DNA from 3 places in the Gordonia sp. N1V genome. Region 3 is predicted to be linked to each of the others. Evidence: predicted binding sites of a transcription regulator. Region 3 holds the regulator's gene; each other region holds the start of a gene.
The links. Region 3 encodes LexA, which represses DNA repair genes until DNA is damaged. Its sites were predicted from a motif close to CGAACANNTGTTCG; they were not measured.
Positions count from the first base shown of each region.

Region 1: the regulator LexA is predicted to act here: its motif matches at 4,906-4,919, upstream of P3L18_RS17500 (HNH endonuclease signature motif containing protein).
Region 2: the regulator LexA is predicted to act here: its motif matches at 7,520-7,533, upstream of P3L18_RS01240 (HNH endonuclease signature motif containing protein).

Region 1 is NZ_JARJDD010000013.1:93,012-103,176, forward strand. Features, by position in the region: gene P3L18_RS17480 (aldehyde dehydrogenase) at 1-1,106, shown strand, start outside; gene P3L18_RS17485 (SDR family oxidoreductase) at 1,138-1,875, shown strand; gene P3L18_RS17490 (NAD(P)-dependent oxidoreductase) at 1,872-2,759, shown strand; gene P3L18_RS17495 (carboxymuconolactone decarboxylase family protein) at 2,756-3,124, shown strand; gene P3L18_RS17500 (HNH endonuclease signature motif containing protein) at 3,555-4,844, opposite strand; gene P3L18_RS17505 (alpha/beta hydrolase domain-containing protein) at 5,295-6,665, shown strand; gene P3L18_RS17510 (PaaI family thioesterase) at 6,735-7,400, shown strand; gene P3L18_RS17515 (amidohydrolase family protein) at 7,487-8,413, shown strand; gene P3L18_RS17520 (hypothetical protein) at 8,430-9,389, opposite strand; gene P3L18_RS17525 (DUF2277 family protein) at 9,425-9,694, opposite strand; gene P3L18_RS17530 (NADPH:quinone oxidoreductase family protein) at 9,706-10,165, opposite strand, start outside.
Region 2 is NZ_JARJDD010000001.1:273,369-283,533, reverse strand. Features, by position in the region: gene P3L18_RS01275 (PHB depolymerase family esterase) at 1-182, opposite strand, end outside; gene P3L18_RS01270 (maleylpyruvate isomerase family mycothiol-dependent enzyme) at 634-1,452, shown strand; gene P3L18_RS01265 (fused MFS/spermidine synthase) at 1,440-2,282, opposite strand; gene P3L18_RS01260 (TetR family transcriptional regulator) at 2,282-2,830, opposite strand; gene P3L18_RS01255 (NAD(P)/FAD-dependent oxidoreductase) at 2,885-3,922, shown strand; gene P3L18_RS01250 (Type 1 glutamine amidotransferase-like domain-containing protein) at 3,983-4,615, shown strand; gene P3L18_RS01245 (cobalamin biosynthesis protein) at 4,632-5,588, shown strand; gene P3L18_RS01240 (HNH endonuclease signature motif containing protein) at 5,819-7,495, opposite strand; gene P3L18_RS01235 (SURF1 family cytochrome oxidase biogenesis protein) at 7,787-8,827, opposite strand; gene P3L18_RS01230 (low molecular weight protein-tyrosine-phosphatase) at 8,947-9,429, opposite strand; gene P3L18_RS01225 (HAD hydrolase-like protein) at 9,422-10,105, opposite strand; gene cobC (Rv2231c family pyridoxal phosphate-dependent protein CobC) at 10,139-10,165, shown strand, end outside.
Region 3 is NZ_JARJDD010000006.1:52,737-62,901, forward strand. Features, by position in the region: gene P3L18_RS09880 (redoxin domain-containing protein) at 1-385, shown strand, start outside; gene P3L18_RS09885 (alkyl hydroperoxide reductase) at 397-930, shown strand; gene P3L18_RS09890 (aminotransferase class III-fold pyridoxal phosphate-dependent enzyme) at 1,045-2,274, opposite strand; gene hrpA (ATP-dependent RNA helicase HrpA) at 2,380-6,417, shown strand; gene nrdR (transcriptional regulator NrdR) at 6,391-6,897, opposite strand; gene P3L18_RS09905 (LysM peptidoglycan-binding domain-containing protein) at 6,956-7,615, opposite strand; gene lexA (transcriptional repressor LexA) at 7,905-8,555, shown strand; gene P3L18_RS09915 (putative PEP-binding protein) at 8,593-10,165, opposite strand, start outside.

The sequences.
Region 1 (10,165 bases), on a different contig from region 3:
TCGCCGAGAATTATTCGTGGACCACCGATCTCGGCGAGGCCAAGCCGATGGGACTGAAGAACCATCGCGAGGTGCGCAGCGAGGCGGCCGGCGTCGTCGGCGCGATCACGCCGTGGAACTTTCCGCACCAGATCAACTTCGCCAAGATCGGGCCGGCACTTGCCGCCGGATGCACGGTCGTCCTCAAGCCCGCCCCCGACACCCCATGGTGTGCGGCACTGGTCGGCAAGGTGATCGCCGAGGAAACAGACTTCCCGCCCGGCGTCGTCAACATCGTCACCTCCAGCGATCACGCAGTGGGCGCCCAACTCGGCAGCGACCCGCGCGTGGACGTCTTGTCCTTCACCGGGTCCACCGCCACCGGCAAGAAGGTGATGGCCGCTGCCGCGGAATCGCTCACCAAGGTCTTCCTCGAACTCGGCGGGAAGTCGGCGTTCATCGTCCTCGACGACGCCGATCTCGCGGCCGCGTGCTCGATGGCCGCGTTCGCCGTGGTCACCCACGCCGGGCAGGGATGCGCCATCACCACCCGACTGCTCGTCCCCCGTGAGCGACTCGACGAGGCGATCTCCGCCACCCGCGACAGCCTCGCCGGACTCGCCGCGGGCGACCCGGCCGACGCCGGAACCATCTGCGGGCCCTTGATCTCTGCTCGACAACGTCAGCGTGTGGAGTCCTACATCGAACTCGCACGTGCGGAGGGTGGCACCATCGAGATCGGCGGCGGACGACCCACCGACAAGCCCACCGGATTCTTCGTCGAACCCACGTTGATCTCCGGGGTTGATAATTCGTCCCGGGTCGCGCAGGAGGAGATCTTCGGGCCGGTGTTGGTGATCCTCCCCCACGACGGCGACGACGACGCCATCCGCATCGCCAACGATTCTCCGTACGGACTCTCCGGAGCGGTGTGGGGTACCGACGAGGATCGGATCAACAAGGTTGTCAACGGCATTCGCACCGGAACCATGTCCGTCAACGGCGGCATCTGGTACTCCGCCGACGTGCCCTTCGGCGGCTACAAGGCGTCGGGTATCGGCCGCGAGATGGGCGTCGCCGGCTTCGAGGAGTATCTGCAGACCAAGGCCGTCGCCCGACCCGCCTGACCTCATCATTCAACGAAAAGAGCAGCAGCACATGACTTCTTCACGATTCACCGACAAGACCGTCATCGTCACCGGCGCCGCCGGAGGCATCGGCGAGGCCTACGCACGAGCACTGGCCGGCGAGGGCGCCAATGTGGTCGTCGCCGATCTCAACGACGAGGCCGGCGAGAAGGTCGCCGCCGACATCGGTGGACGCTACGTCCACACCGACGTCTCCGACCCCGACTCGGCGGCCGCACTCGCGCAGGCCACCGTGGACACGTACGGCCGGATCGACGGTCTGGTCAACAACGCAGCGATCTACGGCGGGATGAAGCTGGACTTCTTGATCACCGTCCCATGGGACTACTACAAGAAGTTCATGAGCGTGAATCTCGACGGCGCGCTCAACGTCACCCGCGCGGTGTACTCGCACATGACCGATGGTGGTGCGATCGTGAATCAATCCTCCACCGCGGCATGGTTGTACAGCGGCTTCTACGGCCTCGCGAAGGTTGGCGTCAACGGGCTCACCCAACAGTTGGCCACCGAGCTCGGCGGTCAGAACATCCGGGTCAACGCCATTGCGCCCGGCCCCATCGACACCGAGGCGACGCGCAGCACCACACCGAAGGAGATGGTCGACGACATCGTGAACCGCCTGCCCCTCAAGCGCTTCGGTACACCCGAGGATCTGGTGGGCATGTGCCTGTTCCTGTTGTCCGACGAGGCCGGCTGGATCACCGGCCAGATCTTCAATGTCGACGGCGGGCAGGTGATCCGGTCGTGAGCACCGACGCTGCCGGCTCTCTGCGGCTCGGGTATGTCGGGCTGGGAAACATCGGTGGCCCGATGGCCGGCAGCCTCGCCAAGTGGGCCGGCGGGATGACGGTGTTCGACTTGTCCGAGGACGCCGTCGCCAAGCTCGTCGATCAGGGGGCCGATCGCGCGGAATCGCTGTCGGACCTGGCTTCTCGCACCGACGTCATCGGGGTCTGCGTGCTCAACGACGAGCAGGTCCGCACAGTCGTCAGCGGCGACGGCGGGCTGTTGAGCACCGCGGCTCCGGGGACGATCATCACCGTGCACTCGACGATCGCTCCGGAGACGGCAGTCGATCTCGCTGCCGCGGCCGCCGAGCGCGGCGTGACAGTGCTCGACGCCCCGATCTCCGGTGGCGCGGCCGGCGCCGCCGAAGGCCGTTTGGCGATCATGGTCGGCGGCCCGCGCGACGCCTACGAGAGAATAAAGGAACCATTCGCGCTCACCTCCGACATGGTGGTCCACGCCGGCTCGGACGTCGGTGCGGGCACGAAGATGAAGCTCGCGCGAAACCTACTCCACTTCATCTCGTTCACCGCCACCACCGAGGCCGCCCGCCTTGCCGAGGCAGCAGGTATCGACCTGGTGAAACTCGGAAAAGTGGTCCGCCACACCGATGCCATCACCGGTGGCGCCGGCGCAATCATGCTGCGCGACAACACCGCCGAGATCGCACCGGACGATTTCTGGTACGACATCTTCACATCGGTTCGAACCCTGGGCGAGAAAGATCTCACGCTGGCGTTAGCCCTTGCCGATCACTTGGGCGTCGACCTTCCGCTCGGTCGGTTGGCACGCCGCGACCTTGCCCAGGCGCTCGGCGTCCCCCACCACGAAGGAGAGCTCTCATGACGTCCGAGCAGCGCCAGAAGTCGCTCGACATGATGTCGAAAGTCTACGGCTGGGAGATGTCCGACGGACCCGGCGACTACTTCGCCCACACCGCCGATCAGGTGTTCGGCGAAGTCTGGTCCCGCGAAGGGCTTTCCATCCGCGACCGCCGACTCCTACTCCTCGGTGCCCTTGCACAGTCCGGCCAGATCGACGTCGCCGAGATCCAGGCGTCCTCTGCGCTGGCCAATGGCGAATTGACTCCGGAACAGCTGGAGGAGATCTCCCTGTTCCTCTGCTACTACGTCGGCTGGCCCCTGGGCACCAAGATGCACTTCATGTTCGGCAAGGTGATCGACAACCATCGAAAGTCCCAGAAGGAATAGCCGACCATCGAAGGGCGCTGACGCCCTCCCGCCCGACGGTGTTCCCATCCCGATGGACGAGGCCTCGAGACCCGTTGCAAAGATCGGCATCCGGTCCTCCGTGATCCGGTTCCAGCTCTGCCGCAGGCAGTCTCGAGGCTCGCCGCACGCGGCTCGCACCTCGACCATCGGGGGGTGACGACTCGCCACGGAAGGATGCTGACGCTTTCCCGCCCGATGATCGGGTACTCGGACCCTCCCCACCCGATGGTCGAGGTGTCCGGCGCCCCTGGCGCCGGGCCTCGAGACCCGTTGCACCGATGGGTATCCGGTCCACGGGCACGCGATCACCTCGACCATCGGGTGGGAATTATCTCTATGGAGTTCTCAAACAACAGATGCGGTTCCGACGATGCCGGGTGCAGGGAATCAGGCAGTGGGGCAGCGCAGGTCAGGCTGCGGCGTCGTCGAGTCGCATAGTCCGCCGGTGATACGACGGCACTGGTTGTCGTTTCGGATCGACGCTGGCGGGCGGAACGAGCCACGGATGTCGGTCGAATCCCATGATGATGTCCCAACCGTGGTGGTGCACATCATCATGACAACTACTGCACAGCAGGCAGCCGTTGTCGAGGTCGGTAGGACCACCCTCACTCCAGTGGTGCACGTGGTGTCCTTGGCAGCGTCCGGCGTGGGCGCCGCACTTGATACACCCACGATCACGCACCAACAACGCTTTGCGTTGGCCGGGAGTGAACAATCGTTCCTGGCGTCCGACGTCGAGGGGTACGCCATCGGTGTTGAGGATGATCTTGGTGATGGTGGTGTCACACGACAACATCCGGGCGGCGGCTTCGGTGATGGCACCCATGTTCTGCAAATCGCCGCCGAGTGCGGGGTTGTCGGCTGACCAGGTCCACAACAGTCCGTTGGTGGGCTTGGCTGAGAAGGTGGTGTCGGCCAATCCTTGTGCCGCCAACTCCACGATCGTTTCGAATGCGGCGGCGCAGATTTGTTCGGGTGTCCGCGGATCCGGGGATCCGTCGGGCTGGGGCTTGGGCGTCGACAAGGTTTCCATCAGAGTTCTGGTTTTCTCCCCGGCGATGATGTCGAGGTTCGCCGAGATCTCCAACCGGCCGTCGTCGGTGATGCGGTCGGTGTAGGAGTTGATTCTCTTGTCTTCGGCGGCAGGTAAACCGCCAGGAGTCTCCGCGGCCAGTTCGTTGCCCAACTGTCGTGCGTAGAGGTTGATCTCGGCGGGGGTGAAGCCGGCGAAGTAGTGCGACAGGAGTTTCCGCAGGTATTCACAGCGTTGGACGGTGTCGAGGGGTTCGGGGCATCGGGTGTCGATGTGCGCCAACCCGCGCACGATGGCGTCGGTGTGTTCGGACGAGATGGACCCGTCAGCGGCATGCGCCAACAACAGATCGATGTCGCCGGTGGCAGCAATCCGCACATACCGACCTGCGACGGCGGGTGCGCAACCCATGCTGATCAACAACTCCCGTAGCCGCGTGGTCTTGTGATCGGCCACGCCCAGCCGATCCATCTCTCCGGTGAGGGTGGTCGCGTGATGATCAACCAGGTTCCGCAACAACAGGACTTGTTTCATCGCGCCGAAGGCTTGTGGTCCGGTCATGTCCGGATTCCATTGCAGGTCGCTGAGTTGGGTGACGATGGTGGCGAAGACTGCTTCGGCGTCAACGGTTTCCGCGTCGAGGACTGTAGTGGTGTCGATCATGGGCCCCTCCCCGGTGGCTGATCGGTGAGATGACTCCACTCTACTCGAACATACAGAGTAGCGCAAGGGTGTTCGATTATTCTGTGGAGGGAAAGGTGCTTGTGGACAACGGGTTTCGTTGGTGGGCTGGCTGAGGTTTTCTGTCGGTGGGGTGTGGTAGGGGTGCGGGTTTCGCTGTGGTTGGTGGATGTGGTTGGGAGGCTGGTTGTCTCGCCGAGTCTCGAGGCTCGCCGCACGCGGCTCGCACCTCGACCATCGGGAGGAAAGGTCTTCGATTGTCGGGGGGTTGCGACCATCGGGGGGGAAGGCCCGGTGCCTGGGACATCGGGGAAGGTTCCGGCTATCGGGCAGGGCGAGTTGCTCGACCATCGGGGGAAGACGTCTCGAGGACGTCGACGTCAAACATCAGGAAGACCACGTCGAACGGCGGACGAGGGTTAAGGTCGAAAGATGTCGTCACGAGTGACCTTCATCGAACTGACCGGCGGAAAAGGTCACAACATCCTCAGCGCCAGCCCCGGTCCGAACCTGACAGCCCACCGATATGACGAGCGCGAATATGCTGCTGTCGGACGAGCCCGCCGATTCGAGAGCACCTCGTCCGGAGACGTTGCCGAAGCCGTCTCCGCGGAGTTCACCACCCGAATCCTGGTGCGGCGCCCCGAGAATGACTCCGATTTCAACGGATACGTCGTCGTCGAGTGGTTCAACGTGTCCAGCGGAACCGACGCCGCACCCGAGTACACGTACCTCGCGCCGGAGATCGTCCGATCGGGGTGTGCCTGGGTGGGGGTTTCGGCGCAGTACACCGGCATCGAGGGCGGTGCCGGATCTGTCGGAATGGACGACGGTGACACGCCCACGCGTCTCGCCGACAAGGACCCCGATCGATATGGGTCACTACGCCACCCGGGTGACGGTTACAGCTACGACATCTTCGGCGCCATCGGTGGCGCACTCGCCGCGAACCACACTCAAGGCCACCCACTGGCCGGACTCACCGTGCGCCGACTACTGGCCGCGGGGGAATCCCAATCGGCCATGGCACTGACGACCTACGTGAATCATTTCGCCAACCTACACAACGTCTTTCACGGGATTCTGATTCACAGCCGATCTCTTGGCGCTCTGCCGCTCGGCGAGGCCGACGGCCCCGCCGACATCACCGAAGCCTATCGCGGGTTACCTGTGCGGATATCCAACGATCTGACCGTTCCGGTCTTCGTCGTGCAAACCGAGACCGACGTTCTCACCAACTTTCAGTATGTGCAAGCCCGACAACCGGATTCGTCTCTGCTGCGCGTATGGGAGATGGCCGGGACGTCGCATGCCGATTTCGCTCAGATCGGCGAGTACGAGTCGATGCTCGGTTGTCCGGCGCCGGTGAACCGCGGTCAGCAGCGCTTTGTGCTGCGTTCGGCGTTGCACCATTTGCGGTCGTGGGTCGACGAGGAGTCGGAGCCCCCGGTCGCGGACCCGCTGCTGGTCGTCGACGCCGGGGACGGCCACCGGTTCGAACTCGACCAGGTGGGCAATGCGCGCGACGGCGTGCGCACTCCGTGCGTGGACGTACCGACCCAGATCCTCAGTGGCGTGGTCGAGGACGACGTGCCCCGCATTTGTGTGCTGTTCGGCGTCACGACGCCCCTGCCGCCGACGGTCATCGCCGATCTCTACCCGGACCAGGACACCTACCTCAAGCGTTACGCCGAGGCGGCCGACACGGCGATCGAGGCCGGCTTCGTCCGCCCGGACGACCGTTCCGAAGTGCTCGCCGATGCCCGCACCGATCTGGTGGCCGACGCCGACGCCTTCCGCTAGATTAGAACACGTTCTAGTCTGGTTTCGGTCCGCGGTTCACCACGGCCGGCACGACCCGGGAGTCGCCGCATGCAGTTCACCCTCGAGGACATCTCCGACGACGAGATCGCCCGCCGCCGCGCGATCTACGAACCGCTGACCGACTCCGTGCGCCAGCTCATCGATGCGGTGATTCGCACCGAGGTCCCCGACGACGTGGTGGCCGCGGCGCGCGAGCGGATCGAAGACATCGTCGACACCCTGCGCGCCGAGCAGATCGACGGTCCGTACGGCGTTCGGTACACGCCGGATTTCGTCGGAATGCCTTGGGGCAATTCGGTTGTCGGCGTGCGTAATGCCATCGCGCCGCCTCTGCGGACCCGCCACGACGGGCACGAGGTGTCTGCCGAGTTCACCCTCGGTGCCGCCTATGAGGGTCCCGGTGACCATGTGCACGGCGGAGTGGCCGCGATGATCCTCGATCAGGTACTCGGCGAGGCCGCCAGCGTCGACAGCGTGCCGTGCTACACCGGGACGATCTCGCTGCGCTACGTGCGCCCGACGCCACTGGGGCCGCTGACCGCACGCGCGTCGATCGTCGGTCGCGACGGCCGTAAGAAGACCGTCCGGGGCACTCTCGCCGACGCCGAGGGGGTCACCGTCGAGGCCGAGGGCGTGTTCATCGTTCCCCGCGACTGGACCGGGCGCATGCCGCGCGCGTCCAAGGACCACTCCTCCGCTCACACGCAGGACTGACATTGCGAACCGCGGTCACCTCGATGGGGAACGCACGGTGATCGGCTCTCCGTGACCCGTGGCGTCACGCGCGGTACCGTCGACGCATGAACAGCGTCGTTCCCGAGCAAGATCCCTCCGCGCCGACACCGTTCAGCGAGGCTGAGGCACAACGGGTCCGCTCGATCTGGGGCACGTTGGGACTGCCGGGTCTGATCGACGTCCACACGCACTTCATGCCGAGGTCGGTGATGGACAAGGTGTGGGCGTACTTCGACTCGGCAGGCCCGCTCGTCGGACGCGAATGGCCGATCACCTACCGAGCCGACGAGGACGTCCGGGTGGCTGCGTTGCAGGCGTTCGGCATTCGCGCGTATTCCTCACTCGTGTATCCACACAAGCCGAACATGGCCGAGTGGCTCAACGGATGGGCCGCCGACTTCGCCGCGCACCACCCCGACTGTCTGCACACCGCAACCTTCTACCCCGAGGAGCCGGCGACCGCCTACGTCTCGAAGGCCATCGCCGCGGGCACCCGGGTCTTCAAGTGCCACATCCAAGTCGGCGCCTTTTCACCACTCGATCCGCTGCTCGACGGAGTGTGGTCGCAGATCGCCGACGGGCAGGTCCCGGTGATCATCCACTGCGGCTCCGGACCGGCACCGGGCACCTACACCGGGCCCGAGCCCATCGCCCGGCTCCTCAAGCGATTCCCGTCGTTGCCGCTCATCATCGCGCACATGGGCACACCGGAATACGAGCAATTCCTCGGCCTCGCCGAACGATTCGAGAATGTGCGACTCGACACCACGATGTCGTTCACCGACTTCTCCGAGGCCGACGCACCGTACCCACCCGAGCTCCGACCCCGGCTGGCCGACCTGGGACCAAAGATCTTGTTCGGCAGCGACTTCCCGAACATCCCCTACACCTACACCCACGCCCTCGACGCGATCGTGCGGCTGGATCTGGGCGACGACTGGGTACGCGGGGTCCTCTATCGAAATGCGGCGGGGTTGTTCGGTGTGAACTGAGCCCCTCTCGGAAGACTCAACTCGAGAAACGACGAGCTCCCTTGTCTGCCCGGCGAAACACGGTCAGCGCCTGATGAAGCTGTTCGTCGGTGTCTTGGAATATCCAGTACTTTTCCATGACGGCGACCACGGCGTCGTCATTGCCTGCGCGGTACATCTGTTCGCAGTCCTCGCACAATGCCCAAAACGAGGGGAGCGAATGCCCTTTGCCATAAACGCGATAGCTGGTCCTGTCGATGTCGAGTGGATGTACCCAGACGACATTGACGCTTCCGCAGATTGCGCATGGCTGGTCGGTGCTGTTGGTCGGCGCGCCGTCGACCCAGTCGTCCGGATACCTCGGCGCACCTTTTGCCGGTGTGACGACGGCGGCATACCCACCCGCCGGCCTCGGTGGCGCCTGCACGTAGTGATCAGCGAACCATCCGGTCGACGGGATTCGCGGGACCGCGTCGCGGTCACCGCGCTCACACGGGATCGGGCGGCGATCATCGGGCCAGAGCACCTCCACACGGGATGCGGCGTCGAGGATGATTCCCGCGTCGAACGTGATCTTTCGTTCCGAAAGTCGGAGGAAAGGTGCCGCAGTGACGAGTACAGACTCGCCGCGAGGCGGCAGGTGGTCGAGGCCGAAGGCGAAGGAGGCGTTGTGGGCGCCGGCTGTGCCGCGGAACCGCCCGAGTCCACCCGCATTCAACTCCGGCGACGGCAGATTGGACGAGGTCGTCCCGTCGGCCCATTCGAACCCGACCAGCAACGGAACCACGGAGCTGCGGTGACCATCGCGCCCGAACCACAGTCCGCCGTCAAAAGTCATCGCGTCCTTGCGGATTCGAACCTCGACGGTCATCTCGACCCCGGTGGTGTACGCCACTGTCTGGTTAATCCAGACCACCACGTCGGCGCAACGATTGATCACGCCGTCGAGCGGTACCCGGACCCCTACCTCGTTGAGTGGGGGTATCCACCTGATCATCACCTCGCGCCGTCTCCGATCACTGCGCCGCAGCCCTACCCCCGCGCCGCGATCCGCGCCCGGACCTCCGGACGCCGCAGCGGCGGTACGGTTTTCGGCGGCTTGCGACGCTCCGGGAGCTCATCGAGCAGGGTGCGCGTGGCGGCGGTCACCGCGATGACCGCCGCCTCGAACACCTCGGCGTTGGCTGCCGACGGATGACGGATGCCGCTCACCTTGCGAACGTATTGGCGCGCGGCTGCCTCGATTTCTTCCTCGGTCGCCGCGGGTTCGAGTCCGCGCAGTTCGGTGATGTTGCGGCACATGAGGTGACCTCTCAATCGGCGATGTGGACGACGGCTTTCCCCAGGATCCGCCCCTCGGCGAGATCGGTCAATGCGGTCGGCAGCTGATCAAGGGTGTAGGTGGTGTTGACCTGCGGGTTCAGCCCCGCCGCAATCATCTCGGTCAGCTCGTCGTGCAGCAGCTCCGGCACGCCCGGGTGCGTGCGCACATACTCACCCCAGGCGGCGCCGACGACGGCGATGTTGCGAAACAGCACGCGGTTCAGCTTGACGGTCGGGATACCACCGGCCGCGAAGCCGATGACCACGTACCGACCGTCGGGAGCGACCTGACGCAGCGCCTCGTCGAACACCTCGCCACCGGACGGGTCGATCATCACGTCGACACCCTCGGGCGCGATCTTCTTCAGTTCGGCTCCCCAACCCTCTTCGAGCTGGACAACCTCGTCGGCGCCTGCGCTGCGCAGCAATTCCTCGGCACCCTTGCGGTGC
Region 2 (10,165 bases), on a different contig from region 3:
GTGAACGCGATGTCGTCGGCTTGCGGCGAGGAGTACGGCGCGCCCTGCCAGGACAATGTGCCGTCGGTGCCGCGCAAGCCGTCGGGGTAGACCACAACGGCCGGTAGGGCGGACAGACCGGTGTAGCGCTCGAACGTCGTCGGCGATTCGGTGTGACCGGGGAACGCGAGGATCAGTGGCATCGGGGTGCGCGCCCGGTGTATCCCGCGGGCAGATGCACCCGGTACGTTCGTGTCACACCTTCGACAGTGGTCGTGTGGACGGTGTTCGCCGGGGCGGCAGCCCGTGGTGCGCACGCCGCGACCGGGGAGGGGGCGGCATGTGCGGGCGCTCCGGCCCCGGTGAGCAGAGCGGCGGTGGCGGCGAAAACGCTCACCATCAGCATCGTGACGATCGGCCCTGACCACCTGCTCGCTACCCGCACCCGTGCAAGGATAGGACATCTCCGGCACGCTTCCCGCCCGGATGCCGGTGTCCGAGAAGCACTCGCGACATTTTGTCGCCGTGTGTGAACCCGGCGGTCGCGGCAGCGCCACCGGGGTAGCGTCGAAGCCGCCCGTGATGGTCAGGCTCGTTGGACGCCCCTGTCCCCTCCTCGGGCGCAGTCGACCAGCCCGCGAATCGGAGACCTTCATGCCCACGACGTCCATCGACCACACCACGTTGACCCCGGACCTGATCGGTGAGTGGGCCGCCTTGCGGGCGTTGGCCGACGACATCGGTGAGCAGTGGACGCAGCCGTCGATCCTCCCAGGCTGGACCAACGCCGACATCATCGCGCACATCATCGGGACCGAGAGCATGCTCGATGGACGTGACGTCGAGGCACCCGCAGGTCTCACCGATCTCGACCACGTGCGCAATCCGATCGGCGAATTCAACGAGAAATGGGTCGAACACTTCCGGGGGCGACCCGCCGACGAGGTACTCGCTGCCTACGACGAGATCATCGCGGTCCGCAGCGCGGCCCTGTCGGCGATGTCGCAGTCGGATTTCGACGCCGCGGCGGCCACTCCGGCGGGCCCGGACACCTACGGTCGGTTCATGCGAATCCGGTTGTTCGACTGCTGGATTCACGAGGTCGACCTCCGCGACGGCACGATCGGTGGGACTCCGTCTGCGGCACCGGTCGGTTGGGTGCTCGATGAGATCGCGGCGTCGTTGCCGTTCGTGGTCGGTAAGCGCGCCAAGGCGCCCGCCGGAAGCGCCGTCGCGTTCGAGATCACCGGTGCGGCACCGCGTACCGTGCGCATCGCCGTCGCCGACCGGGCAGGCCTCGTCGAGGCCTTCGACGGTGGCGACGAGGCCGCCGACGTGGTGCTCGAACTCGATGCCGTCGATCTGGTCCGGCTCGCCGGTGGCCGGCGCAGCGCCGATCCGTCGGCGGTGAAGGTTCGCGGCGATCAGGAGCTGGGCCAAGCGATCCTGGGCTCCCTCAACTACATGATCTGATCGTCGGCGGTCTCGTCGGAGACGCTCGGTGGATCGTGGCGTGCCTGCCCGGACCCGAATGCCCTGGCCTCGTCGCCGGCGATCACCCGCGCCGGAAGCGGATCGCTGAGCAGTCGCCGGACGAGTGTCGGCGAGGGATCGAGGGGGCCGTCGCTGCCCGCGATGACCACGTTGCCGGTGCGCCGTCCCTTGAACATCGCCGGGTCGGCGATCAGCGCGATGTGGTCGAAGACCTCGGCCAGCGCGGCGGCGTCGGCGCGCACGCGACCGAGATCGCGGGTGTCGCCGCAGTTGGCCAGATACAGGCCATTCGGGGTGAGGACCCGCTTGACGGCATGCGTGAACTCCACCGTCGTCAGATGTGTTGGCGTGCGGTCGGATTCGAATGCGTCCCGGATGATCACTTCTCGAGTGTCGGGCTGGAGTGACTCCAGCACGGCGCGTGCGTCACCGACGCGGATACGTAGACGCGGTGCGCGCGGCAGGTCGAACCACTCGCGGACGAGACGCGCCAGCTCGGCGTCGATCTCGACCGCGACGTGTCGCGACTGCGGAAAGGTCGACGCGAGATAGCGGGGGAGCGCGCACGCGGCGCCGCCGAGATGCAGGACGGAGAGCTTCGCCTGCGCGGAATGGCGGTCCTCGATGACGGCCGCCATCTGTCGCAGGTATTCGAAGTCCAGAACATGCGGATCGTCGTCGATGTGGGAGCTGTGTGTGCCGTTGATCTGCAGGAGCCATCCGCCCGAGATGGGGTCCGGGGCCAGCTCGGCCACGCCGGTGTCGATCGGATAGGTGCCCGCGACGGGAACGGGGCGGGGGCGTGCCATCACCGCGTGAGTGTATTCAGCAACGCCGAGAAGTACCGGCGTGGGTCGAATCCGATGGTGGACTCCGGCATCGCGAGTTGGCGAAAGATGATCGCGTCGGTGGCGTCGAGCAGGATGGCCACCTGGGTGCGGTCGAGTCCGAGTGGGGAACACAACTGGTTCGCGCGGTGCTCGATGACTTTCCGTGCGCGGGTGAGTACTTCAGACACCTCGGGATTGGTGATCGCCGCTTCCAACAGCGCGATCTGAGCCGACGACCGGGGTCGTCCGTCGCCCACGGCCCACGCGACGAACGCGGCGGCGATGTCGACGAGATCGTCTGTGGTGGTGATCTCGTCAGCACCCATCGTCTGCCATACCTGCAGATCTCCCGCCACGAGGTGCTCGACCGCGCCCGAGAGCAGTTGGGCCCGGGTTCGGAAGTAGTTCGAGGTCGTGCCCTCGGGTAGTGCGCCCGCCCGATCGACCTTCCGATGGGTCAATCCATAGAGTCCGTGCTCTCCCAGTGCGCTCACCACGGCGGTGAGAACGTCGTCGCGCCTGGCCATGGGGTCACGGTAACTCATCTCGACAGGTTACTACGATCGTAGTAGCCTGCTGGCATGAGATCGGTTGCCGTCGTTGGCGGAGGTATCGGAGGCTTGGTTCTGGCGAACCTGCTGACCTCGACCGGCTGGCCGGTCGAGGTCTACGAGGGTGCACGAGCTTTGCCCGAGAAGGGGAGCGCGCTCGGGATGTGGCCGGATGCCATGCGTGTATTCGACTCCCTCGGTCTCGCCGACGACATTCGACGCGGAGGTCATCCGCAGCAGTCGGCGGAGGTGCGTGATCCGGGAGGTGCGCTGCTGTCGCGAATCGCGGCTCGCGGAGAAACCGTGATGATCTCTCGGGTGGCTTTGCTGAATGCTCTGCTGACCGATCGCGTCCGCATTCATTTCGGGACGCGGGTGACCGATGTCGGCGCGCTCGATCATGACGTCATTGTGGGCGCAGACGGTATCAACAGTGTTGTCCGCGAGGCCGTTACAGGGGAGCATATCGAATCGCGGGATCTCGACGTGTCGGTGATCCTGGGAGAGTTCGCGGGCGCGACCGACATGTTCACCGAATACTGGGGTCCCGGTCGGTCCTTCGGGATCACGCCGTTGAGCCGCGATCGGCGAGACTGGCATGCCGCCTATCGGTCACCGCGGCCCGGGGCGGCTCAGGCCAAGCAAGAGGTCGCCGATCCGCTGGGATTCGTTGCAGCCCTGTATGAATCGTGGTGCGGCGAGGTGACCGACGCCATCGCGTCGACGATTCCGGAGACGGTGACCCGGTATCACGTGCGCACGATGCCGAGGATCGGACGATGGTACCGCGGCAACGTTGTGCTTCTCGGGGATGCCGTTCATGCGATGGCTCCCAATCTCGGGCGAGGGGCCTGTGAGACGATCCTCGACGCCGAGGCGTTGGCTCGCGCACTGACCGCTGTCGGTCCGGACGAACTGTCGGACATGGAGAAAGGCTTCCGGCGATACCAACGTGACCGCAGAGGCTCGGCCTACCGAATCGCCCTGGCATCACGCATGATGTGTCGTGCCGGAATGCTCGATCGTGGGGCGGGCGTTCGTGATCTTGCCATGCGGTTGAGTCCCTGACCGACACCACGCGGACGGTGGGCTTCGGCGGGCCGATCAGCTGCGGGTAGCGTGACCACCGTGAATCTGTTGCTCCTGTCGCTGGGTTTCGGGGCGGTGCCCGGTTTCCTGTCGGAGGCCACGGGAAAAGCGCTGTCGGAGTTGCAGATCGGGTATCTCGACGACGCGCGGATCCCCTATGCCGGCCAGCCGGGTGTGCGCGCCGAACGTGACCGCCTGACGGCCGCAGGGTATGCGGTCGTGGACCTCTCGGCAGTGCGGCAGAATCTCGAGGAGTTCGCCACCACGCTCGACCGGGTCGACGCGGTGTACGTGGCCGGAGGGAACACCTTCGCCTTGCTGTGGGCGCTGCGTCGGGCGGGCGCGGGGGATCTGCTCGCCGAGCGGGTACGAGCGTCGTTGCCCTACATCGGATGCAGCGCCGGCGCGGTCGTGGTGGGTCCGACCATCGCGCCAGTGGAAGGCCTCGACGATCCGGCCGAGGCACCGGGTCCGGTCGATCCGCGCGGTCTGGAACTCATCGACACGGTGGTGCTCCCGCATGCCGACGGCCAGTTCCCGGTGTATCCCGCCGACGTGATCGAGTCGGTGCGCCGCAAGTACGAGTCGCGCCACCGCGTGACCCCGCTCGCCGACCACCAGGCGCTCTTGGTGCGTGGCGAGCAGCAGACCGTTGTGGCATCGGACTACTGATGCGGGGGTTGCTCTGATGCGCGCATGGAGGTGGTGGGTCGCTGCCGTCCGGCCTTCACCGGCAGGGTTACTGGTCGGATACCTGTTGGACCGTGCGGTCGGCGACCCGAGACGTGGGCACCCAGTTGCCGGTCTCGGTTCCCTCGCCACCGCGCTGCAACGACATACATACGCCGACAGCCGGATCGCCGGCAGCGCGCACTGTGCGCTGTGTGTGAGTTCTGTCGGTGTGGCCGGGGCACTCGCGGCCCGCCCACTCGCCGAGAACGGTCCGGCGCGAACACTGCTCACCGCCGCGGTGACATGGGCCGTATTGGGTGGGACCACCCTGATCCGCGTCGGTGACGACGTGGCCGACTGTCTCGAGTCCGACGACGTTCCGGGCGCGCGGGAACTCATACCGAGCTTGTGCGGCCGCGACCCAGATGCACTCGACGAACCCGGAATCTGTCGCGCTGCACTGGAATCGGTGGCCGAGAACACCTCCGATGCCACCGTGGGAGCGCTGGTCTGGGGCGCCCTGGCCGGTGTTCCCGGTCTCCTCGTCTACCGGACCGCGAACACACTGGATGCGATGATCGGTCATCGAAATGCCCGCTACAACCGTTTCGGTTGGGCTGCAGCACGATTCGATGATGCGCTCAACATCCTGCCAGCCCGGATCGCGGGGGTGCTCGTCGTGGCCGCCGGTCCCGATCGGCGGGGTGCAGTGCGCGCGTGGAAGCGCGATGCATCGGCACATCCGAGCCCCAACGCGGGGGTCGTGGAGGCGAGTTTCGCCGGAGCTCTTGGCATCCGTCTCGGCGGTATCACGGTCTACCCGCACCGCACCGAGAACCGACCCACCCTCGGCGACGGGCGGGATCCGACCTCAACGGATCTCCGTGCCGCCCTGGCTTTGTCCCGACAGGTGCAAGTCGGCGCGCTCGCCACCGCCATCGCCATAGCCTGGTGGCGCGCTCGACGCTCGTGATCTGGTGTTCGGCTGTCGGGGGTCTCGAGGCCTCGTCGCTGGCGCTCCTCAGCACCTCGACCATCGGGAGGGGGCTTCCTCGCCGGGCGGGGGCGCTCCTTGAACGGTGGTCGATCAGCCCGGCGGATCTTTCGTCCCGGTGGTCGAGGTGTCGAGGAGCGTTAGCGACGAGCCTCGAGACCTGTTGCGCCGCTGCTGGTTCCGTCCCCGAACGGAAGTGTGCCCCGGGCCTAGAGTCCGCGGTCACCGAGTAGGTGGGCGAGTCGGGTTTCGATCGGCGAGTCCGGGCTGGGGTCGGGGGTGAGGATTTCGACGAGGTCGTAGTACCCGTGCCCGAGCGGGATTCGGCTGCGGCGGATTCGGTCGGTGGGCAGCATCGATCCCCGGTCGTCGCGCTCGGCGAGATCGGTATCGGCATCGGCCTGTGGTGGGTCGGGTGGTGGGTGCAGGTCGGCGCGTACTTTGTCGAGGGTGGCGCGGAAGGTGGTGCCGACGTCGGGGAGTGCGTTGGTGCGTTTCGGGTTCGGTGTCGCCGCCCCGACCGGGGTGTTTTTGCGCCACCAACACCGTCCGGCCCACGGCCCGTCCCGATAAATCCCGGTCGTGAATTGTCCGGGTTTGTCGCCGACCATCCGGTTGTGTTTCCCGCAGGCGGGGGCGAGGTCACCGATGTTGGTGAGCCCACCTTTCGCATGATCTTTGGTGGCGTGATGAATTTCGACGTGCGCGGCAGGTTGAGTACACCCGGGAAACGAGCAGTATTCACCACCGTCTTTGGCGAACAACGCGATCCGCTGCCCTTGACTCGCCAACCGCGCCCGACCCAAATACAGGGGCAGGTTCGTGTGGTCGTCGAACACCGCCAACCACGGCTGGCACTGAGCTGCGAGGGCGATGACATCGGTGATCGGGAGCAGGGTGCCGGTCGCGCTCACCCCCATCCCGGTCTGCGCGATCAACTCCGACAGGGTGGCTTTGATGATCAGATGCGGCGGTAGGCCTCGATGGGACTGGGGGCCGAGACCGACATCCAGTCCGGCGCGCAGGACCGCTTCCAACGCATCGTGGTTGCGTTGCACCTGATCACGGCGATCCCGCGATGCGGCAACCGCCAACGCGTCGGGGTCGGCATCCTCACGACTCCCGGTTGGGGACTCCGGATCTGCGGGGTTGTTCATTCCGGGGGCCGCCCACATCGCCAACACCGCTTCGAGGTGTGCGGTGAGGGTGGGGGTCATCTGCCCCGACAACCCACTCATCTTCTGCGCGTCTTGACGGCCGATCCGGATCTGGCGGCGGCGTTGCCGATCCGAATCGTCGGTCAGTTGGCCGTCGGGGTCGAGGTGCGCCAACACCCGCGCCCCCAAAATCCGCAGATCAGACGGGGTGTGGGTGCGGGCGAACCCGGCCATCGTGGCCTCGGCCGACATTTTCTCGTCGAACGGCACTGCCGCCGGGATACGGTCGAGGACGTCGATCACCACCGCCGCATGCGACGAGCCGGCCGCACCGGAGGCCATCGCGTCGGCCAACGCCGGGTACTTCGGCGCGGCGACCTCACCGGTAAAGGTGTGGAAGGTGGCGGTCGCTTTCAGTTGCTTCCACCGCCGCCACGGTTCCGAGATCCGCAACAGGCCGATCATGGCGTCGGTGATCGACCCGAACCCGTACTCGCGCGCCAGATGGCGGTCGGAGAATTCGACGATCTGCCGATCCCCCTGAACGGTGACCCGGGTGATCAACTGTTCGGTGGATTGAGCGACGGTGACCAGGTCGTCGTTGGACAGGCCGGTCAAATCATCGGTGGCCAACTCGTCCATCAGCGTGTGGGCGAGGGCGAGTTTCTGGGTGGTCGACAACCCGGACACATCCGGTAACGCGTCAGCGGGGAGTGTGGTGTCGACCATCATTTCTCACCCCCCGGCGATAAGCGCACATGTGTTTGTGTGCTGTTGTGTTCGAGTGTATGCCGGGTTTGTCGGGTTGGCAAGGGGTTGTCGAAAGTTTTTTCGGGTGAGTCTCGGTTGGGTTCCAGCGTCGGTTCGGCTCGGTCTCGAGGTTCGGCGCCTGGGGCGCCTCGCACCTCGACCACCGATACAAGAGCTCGGCCGCCGATGGGATGCGCGATCACCGATGGGGGACGGCACGGGCCGCGCACCCCCGCCGCTGACCGGGAAGTATCCGGTGAAGCGGGAGCCTCAGCCGCCGTAGCGTTCGGTGAGTTTGTCGCGCACCGTGGACGACAAGTGCTCGGTGTCGGGTCCGACGCCGATGCCGGCGGGCGATTGCTCGTCGATGTCGTGGGCGTCGACCGGAGCGGACACGGTGGTTGTTCCGGCTGCTGCGCGCAGTTCCTCGCGCATGCGTTTGCGGCGTTCAGATCGCGTCAGGAGATGTGGGGCCGCCTCGGGATGTGCGGCAACGTCGAGCCCGGTGGCGTCGTCGGGGGTCGTTGGGTCGGGACCGGCGGCGGCCTCGGCTGTGTGGGCTTTCTTGGCGGCGGAAGCTCGTCGACGTTGACGAATCTCGGAGTAGATGAAGTATCCGGCCCCTAGCGGTGCCATCACACCGAAGGCCAGCCACTGCAGGCCGTAGGAGAGGTAGGGGCCCGAATCCAGTTGTGGCAGTGGGATCTCGCCGAGTGAGCCGGGTTGATTCGGCGACAGCTGCAGATAGAACGGGTCCATCGGGGTGCCGGTCGCCTTGGCCAGCTGGGTCGGGTCGACCGTGTACATGGTCAGCGCGTTGCCCTCGGTCCGCGCGCCGCGGCCCTCCGATGTACCCTCCGAAGCCCGGATGCGGGCGTTGATGGTCGTCTCACCCGTCGGGGGCGCAGGGATCGCGGGCGTGTTGCTCTGGTCCGGGCGAACGTAGCCGCGATCGATCGCCAGGACGCGATCTGTGCCCGCGATGCGGAACGGGGTGAGGACCTCGATGGCCGGCCGCTCGTCGACCGAACGCAGGCGGACGAGGGCCTGGTCATCGACGAGGTAGGTTCCGGTCATCGTCACCTCGCGCCACTCGGTCGAGGGAACGAATCCCTTTCCGGCGGGGGCCACCTCGTTGATCGGTACCGGGGCAGTGCCGACGGCACTCTTGATCAGATGGTTGCGCTCCGACGTCGCGGAGTTCTTACCGAGCTGCCATGGGGCGAGCACCATGAAACATGCCGCCGCGAATGCGACGACAACGATGATCAGGGCGATCCACCCCGGTCGTATGTTTCGCAGCGCGCGCATAGGACAACGGTACCCAGTGGGCAACCGTCACAGCAGCCCCGGCTGCGTCTGGTGACGGTATGCCGGATTCGGCCGTGACGTGCGCCGCAGTACCCGATCACGGCAGCACCGGCGTCGGCTCAGCCGGTGGCGCCGTCGAGGTGTTCGCGGGCCCACTGGAGCAGGCCCGGTACTGCGGCCTCGATCTGCTCGCGGGTGACGGCGAAATCGTCGGCGTTGCCGTAGTACGGGTCGGACAGATCGAGATCGTCGCCCGCGTCGGGATCGAAGCTGCGCAACAGTCGGGTGCGCTCGCCCAGTCGTTTGCGTTCGAGTTCCTTGACGTGTCCGGCGTCGGCGGCGACGAACAGGTCGGCACCGATGTGATCGGGCCCGAGCTGATCGGCCACGTGCGCGTCGGAGTAGCCGTGTGCCAGCAGCTCCGTGCGCGCGCGGTTGTCGGCCGCCTCGCCGACATGCCAGCCGCTGGTACCGCAGCTGCTCACCTCGACGCGGTCGGCGAGCCCCGCGTCACACAGCGCCTTGGCAAAGATGTTCTGCGCCATCGGCGACCGGCAGATGTTGCCGGTGCAGACGAAACAGATGTGTAGTTGATCAGACACCGAGTACCTCGCGCAGATCTGACATCGAATCGACGCTCCAAGCCGCAGCGTCGCGCTCCCCGGCCAGAGCGTAACCCCATCCGACGAGGATCGTCGGGATGCCGAATCGGGCTGCGCCCTCGACATCGTGGGATCGGTCGCCGATCATCACCGCCGGACGAGCGGGTCGGTGTGTGTGCGGGTCGAGCGATATGTCCAATTGTGCCAGTGCATGGGCGATCACGTCGGGTTTGTGGCGGCGGGTTCCGTCGTCGCTGGCGCCGGCGATGACGCGGAAGTGGCCGGCGAGTCCGAAGTGGTCGAGGATGGCGCGCGCGGTCGTCTGGTTCTTCGACGTCGCCAGGGCCAGCGTCCGACCCGACGCGCCGAGATCGCCGAGGAGTGTGTCCATGCCGTCGAACACCGAGTTCTCCAGCCAGCCGACGTCGACGTAACGGGCGCGATACGCGCGCATCGCCTCGTTCGCGGTGGCTTCGTCGAGCCCGAGCTCGCGCAAGGTGTCGATCATCGGCGGTCCGGCGATCCCGGCGACCACCGCCTCGGGTGCCGGTGGCGCGCCGACAGCGGTCAAGGCGTGCCGAAAACTGTTGGCGATCCCGGTGAAACTGTCGGTGATCGTCCCGTCGAGATCGACAAGCAGAACGGTGTCGGGATCAGTGGGGTCTGGTCGGGACATCACCAACCCATGGTGCACGTAGGCTCAGTCGGTATGACATCCGGGCTGCATGCGCTCGAC
Region 3 (10,165 bases):
CGGCAAGCTCAACGACGAGTTCGCCGACCGCGACGCCCAGGTGCTCGGCGCCTCGGTGGACAACGAGTTCGTCCACTTCCAGTGGCGCGCCCAGCACGAGGACCTCAAGACCCTCCCCTTCCCGATGCTGAGCGACCTCAAGCGCGAACTGGCCACCGCGGCAGGTGTTCTCAACGCCGACGGCGTCGCCGACCGCGCCACCTTCATCGTCGACCCGAACAACGAGATCCAGTTCGTCTCGGTCACCGCGGGTTCGGTGGGCCGCAACGTCGACGAGGTGCTCCGCGTCCTCGACGCGCTGCAGTCCGACGAACTGTGCGCCTGCAACTGGCGCAAGGGCGATCCCACCATCAACGCGGGCGAACTGCTGACCGCCAGCGTCTGAGAGGAGCACTCATGAGCATCGACAATCTCAAGGAAGCCCTCCCCGAGTACGCCAAGGACCTCAAGCTCAACCTCGGTTCGATCAGCCGCACCACCGCGCTGACCGAGGAGCAGCTGTGGGGCACCCTGCTCGCGACCGCTGCGGCGACGCGAAATGCCAAGGTGCTGGCCGAGATCGGCGAGGAAGCCGCCGACACGCTGTCCGCGGAGGCCTACAACGCCGCCCTGGGCGCCGCGTCGATCATGGGGATGAACAACGTCTTCTATCGCGGCCGCGGATTCCTCGGCGGCAAGTACGACGACCTGCGTCCCGGTCTGCGGATGAACATCATCGGCAACCCCGGCGTCGACAAGGCCGACTTCGAGTTGTGGTCGTTCGCGGTCAGCTCGATCAACGGCTGCGAGCACTGCGTGGGCGCGCACGAGGCCACCCTGCGTGAGGCGGGCGTCGACCGCGAGGCGATCTTCGAGGCACTCAAGGTCGCCTCGATCGTGGCCGGCGTCAGCCAGGCGATCGCCACCACCGAGGTGCTGAGCGGCGTCTGATCGGCGTGTGACAGCCCCTCTGTGACAGAAGATGTCGGGCCCGGTGTCTGCGTGAGCGCAGGCACCGGGCCCGAGTCGTCAACGGCGTGCGCGCTCCGACGTGCGGGCTCCGCCTCAGCTCAGTGCGTCGCCGATGCGGCTCGCGAGGTCGCCGACCTCTGCGGTGCTCATCACGAAGGCCGGGGAGATCTGCAGGGCGCCCTGCCCGGCGGCACGTCCGCTCACCCCGTGCCTGCGCATGGCCGCCACCGCGTCCTGGGCACGTGCGGGATCGGCGAGCTGGACGGCGCTGACCGCGCCCAACCCGGTGCGGACCTCGCTCACGGCGTCGAGATCGGCGAGCGGGCGTAGCGCCGTCGCCAGATCGGTCTCCAGACGCGTCGCCTCGGTGAGCAGGCCCTCGCGTTCGATGATGTCGAGATTGGCCATCGCCGCCGCGGCGGCACCGGCGTGACCGCCATAGGTGTAGCCGTGTCGCCACCAGACGCCGCCGGCGTAGAACGGCTCGGCGATCCGTGGGGCGATGAACACCGCGCCCATCGGCACGTACCCCGACGTCAGTCCCTTGGCGGTGGTCATCAGATCCGGTTGCAGATCGAACCGGGACGACGCGAACCAGCTGTCGCCACCGATGCGACCGAAACCGGTGACCACCTCGTCGGCGACGAACAGCACGTCGTGGTCACGGCAGATCTGGCGCACCTCGGCGAGATACCCTTCGGGCGGCAGGTACACCCCGCCGGCGCCGATGATCGGTTCGCAGAAGAAGGCGGCCACCCGATCGGCGCCGACCCGTTCGATGAGCCCGAGCAGACTCTTGGCGTCGTCCCAGCCGACCGACTCCGCGTCGGGCATGAGTTGTCCGTAGCCGTCGTGGTTGGCCGGGATACCGGCCAGCGAGGTACCCGCGACATGCATGCCGTGGTAGGCCTTGGTGCGGCCGACGAGCAAGGTCTTCTCCGGCTTGCCGACCTCGGTCCAGTACCGTCGCGCCAGCTTGGCCGCGGTGTCGACGGAATCGCTACCGCCGGAGGTGAAGAAGATCTTGCTGCCGGGTACCGGTGCCAGCGCGGCGAGCCGGTCGGCGAGGGTGTCGGTGACATCGGCGGTGAGGTCACCGAATCCGGAGTAATGGGCCAACGTCGCCAATTGTGTGCGCACGGCGTCGGCGATCTCGGTGCGACCGTGACCGACGTTGGTGAACCACAGTCCCGCCGTGGCGTCGAGGTAGGAGTTGCCCTGCGCATCCCAGATGCGCGCCCCCTCACCGCGGGTGACGACGAACGGACCGTTGGTACTCACCGAACCCATGTCGGCGAAGCCATGCCACAGCGAACCAGCCATGGTCACCATGATGCCGGTCGCCGCCGTGCACGTGCGTCGCGGGGGCGGGCAGGAGCCGGTGCGATCCAGCCCACCCCCGCCCGACCCCATATCCTGGAACGCATCATGTCCTCCTCCCCCGCCCGCTCCACCGCTCATCCGGAGGACGTCGATCCTCACGAACTGCGCGAGCGCATCGCTCGGCTGAGCATCGTCGACGAGCACTCGTTGGGCCGCAGACTCGACAAACTCAGACTCGACAAACTCGGACTCGACAAGCGCGGACCGGACGAACGCGGAGCAGCTCCCTCGCCCGAACGTCTGGACGGCCTGCTCCGTGCGATCGAGGGCGCCGAGAAACGGATCGCTGCTCGACGTGCTGCGATCCCGGTCATCGAGTATCCGGCGGAGCTCCCGGTGTCGGCGGCGCGTGCGGAGATCGCCGCGGCGATCGCCGAGCATCAGGTGGTCGTCGTCGCCGGGGAGACCGGGTCGGGCAAGACCACCCAGTTGCCGAAGATCTGCCTCGAGCTCGGCCGCGGTGTGCGGGGGGCGATCGGTCACACCCAACCCCGTCGGATCGCGGCCAGTTCGGTGGCGCGCCGGATCGCCGACGAGACGGGCACCCACATCGGCGACGCCATCGGTTACTCCGTGCGGTTCTCCGATCGTTCGGGTGCCGACACGCTGGTGAAGGTGATGACCGACGGCATCCTGCTGCGGGAGATCTCCTCGGACCCGATGCTGCGGCACTACGACACGATCATCGTCGACGAGGCCCACGAACGCAGTCTCAACATCGATTTCATCCTCGGTTATCTGCGCCGCCTGCTGCCCCGCCGGCCCGACCTCAAGGTCATCATCACCTCGGCGACCATCGAACCCGACCGATTCGCACGGCATTTCGCCACCGCCGATACCGAGGTGCCGATCCTCGAGGTGTCGGGGCGCACGTATCCGGTCGAGGTGCGGTATCGCCCGCTGTCACTGCGGGAAGACCCTGATTCCGGCGACGACGCCGGTGGCGGCGAGCACGCCGATCTCGATCTGTTCGAGGGGATCGACGCCGCAATCGGCGAGTTGTGGGGCGCGAATGGTCGCGGGGACATCCTGGTGTTCCTGCCCACCGAACGCGACATCAGAGAGGCCGCGGCAGTGCTGTCGCGTCGTGTCGCCGCGGGCGCGGAGGTGGTTCCGCTGTTCGCGCGGTTGTCCATCGCCGACCAACAGAAGGTGTTCTCGCCGTCGGACGGCCGTCGAATCGTGTTGGCCACCAACGTGGCCGAGACATCGCTGACGGTTCCGGGCATTCGCTACGTCATCGATTCGGGGACCGCACGCATCTCCCGCTATTCGACGCGCACGAAGGTGCTCCGGCTGCCGATCGAACCCATCTCGCAGGCCAGCGCCCGCCAGCGTGCCGGGCGCTGCGGGCGCGTCGCGCCCGGCGTGTGTATCCGGCTGTACTCCGAGGCGGACTTCGACGCCCGGCCCGCCTTCACCGATCCGGAGATCCTGCGCACCAACCTGGCGTCGGTGATCCTGCAGATGACCGCGCTGCGCCTCGGCGACATCGCCGACTTCCCGTTCGTGCAGCCACCCGACGCCCGGGCGATCCGCGACGGCATGGCAGTCCTGGGTGAACTGGGCGCGATCACCACCGGCGGCCAGAAGACGCGCGGCACAGCGCGGTCGGACTCCGGCACTGCCCGGTCGGACTCCGGCACGGCGCCCCGGCTGACGCCGGTCGGCGCGACGATGGCGCGCATTCCGGTCGATCCGCGGATCGCTCGCATGCTCGTCGGCGCCCGCGACGAGGGATGTCTGGAGCACGTGCTCGTCATTGCTGCGGCATTGTCGCTGCCCGATGTCCGTGAGCGACCGGCCGAACATCGGGAGGCCGCCGACGCCGCGCATCGTCGCTTTGCGGTCCCGGGCTCGGATTTCCTCGCCTACCCGACGCTGTGGGCGTATCTGCAGGAGAAGCGCAAAGAGCTGTCGGGCAATCAATTCCGGCGGATGTGCGAGCGCGAGTTCCTGCACTATCTGCGCATCCGGGAATGGCAGGACCTGCATCGACAGTTGCGCGGCATCGTCTCCGACCTCGACTGGGAGACTCCACGCACCGAGATCGATGCCGATGCGATCCATCGCGCGATCCTCGCCGGGCTGCTCGGCAACATCGCCGCACGCAATGCCGAGGGCCGCGAATACACCGGAGCCCGCAACACCACGCTGATGATCTTCCCCGGGTCGTCGGTCGCCAAGAAGCCGCCCGCGTTCCTGATGGCGGCCGAGATCATCGAGACGTCACGGTTGTTCGCGCACACCGTGGCCGGGGTGGACCCGTTGTGGGTGGAACGGTTGGCCGGCGACCTGGTCAAACGCACCTACAGCGAGCCGCACTGGTCGTCGCGGCGGGGCGCGGCGATGGCCTACGAACGCGTCACCCTCTACGGGGTCACCCTCGTCGCACGACGCCGGGTGACCTATGGCCCCATCGACCCCGAGGTCTCCCGGGAGTTGTTCCTCCGGCACGCCCTGGTCGAGGGCGACTGGAAGACCGACCACGAGTTCTTCCACCGGAATCGGCAACTGCTCAGCGACGCCGCCGATGTCGAGCACCGCGCCCGACGGCGCGATGTGGTGATCTCCGAGGAGCAACTGTTCGAGTTCTACGATCAGCGCATCCCTGCCGAGGTGACCTCGGCGCGACATTTCGACTCCTGGTGGAAGAAGACGCGGTCGGCGCAACCGCATCTGCTCGACCTGACCGCGGCCGATGTGGCGGCTGACGTCGCCGTCGCCGACACCGACTATCCGGGGTTCTGGCAGCAGGGCCAGACCCGTCTGGAGCTGCGGTATCGTTTCGAGCCCGGCGCGCCCGACGACGGCGTCACCGTCGTCATCCCGAAAGATCTTCTGCCCCATGTACGCAACGCCGGCTTCGATTGGCTGGTCCCGGGGATGCGCTCGGAGTTGGCGACCGAACTCGTCAAGACCCTGCCGAAGTCGCTGCGCAAGACGATGGCACCGGCCCAACGTTTCGCCGATCTGGCGCTCTCTCGGCTGACCCCACGCTCGGAGCCGCTGATCCGCGGTCTGGCCCGGGAGTTGTCGACCATCACCCGTCACTCGGTCTCGCCCGCCGACTTCGACCCCGACCGACTCCCGACTCATCTGCGCATCCACTTCGCGGTCGTCGACGACAAGGGCGAGATCCTCACCCGTACTTCATCGTTCGCCGAACTGTCGGAACCGACATCCGCCGCCACCACACAGACGGCCACACCGGTGTACACCACGTGGACCGACGAGGGCATCGGAACACTCGCGCCGAGCGAGACCGCCGACGTCGCCGGGCAGACCATCACCCGTTACCCGACTCTGCACGTGACCCACCGCGCCGGCCATCCCGACGGGGTCTCGGTTGTCCGGGCGGCGACCACCACCGAGGCGAGCACCGCCCTGGCCGGCGGCGTGATCGTGTTGTTGGAGAACACGATCCCCGCATTGAGTCCGAAAGCCGCCTCCGGACTGGACCCTGCCGGACGGATCGCGTTGAGCCAGAGCCCCTATCGGGAGCCGGCGCGGTTGTTCGGCGATTGCACACGCCGAGCGATCCGTGATCTCGTGGAGCCCGACGAACTGCGCGTCGTACGTTCGCCCCAGGCGTTCGCCGCGCTCGCCCAACGGCTGCGGCCAGCGGTGACCGACGCCGCTCCGGAGTATCTACGCCTCGCGGTCGACGTCCTGCGGGAGTTGGTGGCACTGCGCGGTGTGATCGACACCCATTCGGGGCAACTCGCCGCCGACGACGTCGCCGAACAGCTCGGCCATCTGGTGTTCGACGGCTTCGTCGCCGCCACCCCACGGGAGCACCTGGCGGAGGTGCCCCGCTATCTGCGCGCTGCCCGTGAGCGCCTGGAGCATCTGCCGGCATCCGCCGCGCGGGATCGCGCCGGCATGGAGGCACTGGATCGGGTGGTGGAGCGCTGGAACCAGCGGCTCGCGCAGGTGCCCGACCGCAGGCGAGACGCGGTCAACGAACAGGCGCACTGGCTCGTCGAGGAATTGCGGGTCGGTCTGTTCGCGCAGCGACTGGGCACGCGTTATCCGATCTCGGAGAAACGGGCGCTACGGACCCTGGACCGACTCGGCTGACACGACGCCGGCTGCGGGCGTCGTCCGGCCGTGGGTCAGATTGCCCTGCAGGTCGTCGATCTCGCGTTGGAAGTCCTCGAGGGAATCGAACGAGCGGTACACCGACGCGAATCGCAGGTAGGCGACCTCATCGAGGTCGCGCAAGGGTTTGAGGATCGCCAATCCGACCTCGTTGCTGGGGATCTCGGCGACTCCGGAGGCCCGAACGGTCTCCTCGACCTGTTGGGCGAGCTGCGCGAGATCGTCCTCGTCGACCTGGCGTCCCTGACACGCGCGTCGGACCCCACGCATCACTTTCTCGCGGCTGAAGGGCTCGGTGACGCCATTGCGTTTGACGACGGCCAGGACAGCGGTCTCCACCGTCGAGAACCGGCGACCGCATGCGCTGCAGGAGCGGCGCCGACGGATCGCCTGCCCCTCGTCGGCAACTCGGGAGTCGATGACCTTGGTGTCATCATTCCTGCAGAACGGACAGCGCATACACCGACAATACCGCCCCACCGCGGTGGAACAGCCGTGTGATCGCCTACCCCGGTCGTCACCGGTAGGCGGGTACCAGCAGTGCCTGACCGACCTGGAGCCCGCTGCCGGACATCTCGTTCATCCGCGCGATCTCGTCGATGACGGCCTGCCGGGGCAGGTCGGGCGCGACCCGTGCGGCAACCGAGTTCAGCGATTCCCCGGCACGTACGTGCACGACCTCGGTGGCCGCGGGCGCCGGCGTGGTCGACTGCTGGTAGTCGCTACCGGCCACGGCCACCAGCCACACCAGCAGCGCCAGGGCGACACCGGTCAGCACGGCCACCATCGCACCGGTACGGCGAGCGGTGCGGTGCGCGGTGACCCGCGGGCCGACCGGAGTTGCGCAACGGGTGCCCGCAACCGCCGGAAGGCGGCGCGCACCGGTCCGGGCCGGGCCCGCATATGCCGGTCGTCGGCGGGCCGGGTCGCGCTCGAGCGTGCGCCGCTCCGGGAGGCGACGGTCGGACGACCGGTGTTCGGACGACCGGTGTTCGGACGACCGGTGTTCGAGCACCCGGTGTTCGAGCACCCGGTGTTCGAGCGCCCGGTGCTCGACGGTTGCGCGGGCCGGCATCGACGCCCCGCGGCGAACGGCGGCGGCGCGGTGAGCCGTCCGGCGGGACCGAACGGGCAGGTCGTTGGTGCCCGGCGCGGTGGGCAGAAGTACGGTCGGCATGGCGTCTCCCTATCTCGATCATGCATTCGAAGAACGGATGTTCGAGTTCTACCACGGGGCACCGACAATTTCTCGCGACACGTCGAACACATGTTTGAGGTTGCCTGTCGCCTCGGCTACCCTGGCCGGTGTTCAGCTCTCCACAGGGCCCGTCAACCAGGGCGTACCCCGCGAGGATGTGCGCACCGACCGAAAGGATGCGAACCCCATGAGTGAGAAGAAGGGCCGCTCGGGTGACCCCGACGCGGCGACCGTCACCGATCCGGACGACGCCGTCGCGACCGGCCCGATCGATCCCGCGGCCGTCGAGGCCGCGCTCACCCCGCGCCAGAAGGGCGTGCTCGATGTGATCCGCAAGTCCGTGCGCGAACGCGGGTATCCGCCGAGCATCCGCGAGATCGGCGACGCCGTCGGCCTGGCGTCGACCTCATCGGTCGCGCATCAGCTGCGAACCCTCGAGCGCAAGGGTCTGCTCAAACGCGATCACAACCGACCCCGCGCGGTGAACGTCCAGGACGGCGATCCCACGCCCACCGACGACAACCCGAATGCATCGAACCTCCCCACGCCGACGTTCGTGCCGGTTCTGGGACGTATCGCGGCCGGCGGGCCGATCCTGGCCGAGGAGGCCGTCGAGGATGTCTTCCCGCTGCCGCGTGAACTCGTTGGCGACGGGTCACTGTTCCTGCTGCGCGTCGTCGGTGAATCGATGATCGACGCGGCCATCTGCGACGGCGACTGGGTGGTCGTTCGTCAACAGAACGTCGCCGACAACGGCGACATCGTCGCGGCGATGATCGACGGCGAGGCGACGGTCAAGACCTTCAAGCGCAAGGACGGCCATGTGTGGCTGATGCCGCACAACGACCTGTTCGAGCCCATCCCCGGCGACGACGCCGCGGTGCTGGGCAAGGTCGTGACGGTGATGCGCCGCATCTGAGCGGAGTCGCACCCGCCGGCCCGCTCAGCCGAACGGCTCAGCTGCGCAACGCTTCCGCGGCCGCGGCACGCGCATCGGCCGGTGAGGCGGTCGCCAGTACAGCCTGCGCGGCGGAGCGGCACGCCTCGCGGTCGACCTCGGCGAGCTTCGCTCCCACCGCGGGCGCCGCGGCCGGGGCGCTCGACAGCGAGGTGACGCCGAGTCCGACCAGGACACACGCGAGCAGCGGATCGGCGGCGGCCTCGCCGCACACCCCGACCGGTGTCGCACTGCGGGTGCCCGCCTCGGCGACGGTGGCGATCAGCGAGAGCACCGCAGGCTGCCACGGGTCGGTGAGCCCGGCGAGCTCGGCCGACATCCGGTCGGCGGCCATCGTGTACTGCGTGAGATCGTTGGTGCCGATCGAGACGAAGTCGACCTCGGCGAGGATCGCCGGAGCGAGGATCGCCGCCGAGGGGATCTCGATCATCACCCCCGCCACCAGCCCGCGACCGCGGACCTCGGCGGCGAATTCGGCGGCTTCGGCGGCCGAGGCGATCATCGGCGCCATCACCCAGGGCGTGGTGCCGGTCGCCTGCGCGGCGCGGGCGATCGCGTCGAGTTGACCGGTACGGATCTCGGGATGTGTCGCGGCGATCCGGTTGCCTCGTACGCCCAGTGCGGGATTCGCCTCGGTGCCGTGATCGACGAACTTCAGCGGCTTGTCCGAGCCGGCATCGAGCGTCCGGACCACGACCTTCTTGCCGTCGAAGGCCTCGATGACCTCGCGGTAGAGCGCTGCCTGCTCGTCCACCGACGGTTCGTCGGCCCGATCGAGGAAAGCGAGTTCGGTGCGGAACAGACCGACCCCCTCGACGGGGTATGCCGTCGCCGCCCGCGCCGAGACGCCGTCGGCGACGTTCGCCAGGATGGCCACCTCCACACCATCGGCGGTGCGCCCGGGCCCGGTCCATCCCGCGATCGCCTCCGCCTCCCGACGACTCTGCTCCACCTCGTCCCCGGCCCGCGCCGGATCGGGGTGAACGACAACGGTTCCCGCGGTTCCGTCGACGAGAACGGGCGTGCCCGCGGGTACGTCGTCGAGGCCGGCGACCGCCACCACGCACGGAATCCCCAGTTGGCGGGCGATGATCGCGGTGTGGCTGGTCGGCCCACCGAGCCGGGTGGCCAACGCGGTGATCAGTTTCGGATCGAGTCCGGCGGTGTCGGCCGGCGCGAGGTCGTCGGCGAGGAGCACCGACGGCTCGTCGGGCACGGGGACCCCGGGCTCGGGCTCGCCGAGTACCTCGGCCACCACCCGGTCACGGACGTCGTTGAGGTCGGTGATGCGCTCGGCCATGATCCCGCCGAGCTTGGCGAACATCGCGGCGAACTGTTCGGTGGCCGCGGCGGCCGCGGCCGGGGCCGGGGTCCCGTCGGCGATCAGCTTGGTGACCGTGCCGATCCACCCGCGGTCCTCGGCGAGGCCCGCGGTGGCGATCAACACCTCTGCGGCGGCACCCGAGGCGTGCGAGGCGCGCTCACGCAGTCGCGCGGCGACCACGGCCGCGGCATCGACGAAGCGGGCCTTTTCGGCCTCACGGTCGGCCTCGTCCACCACATGTGAGCCC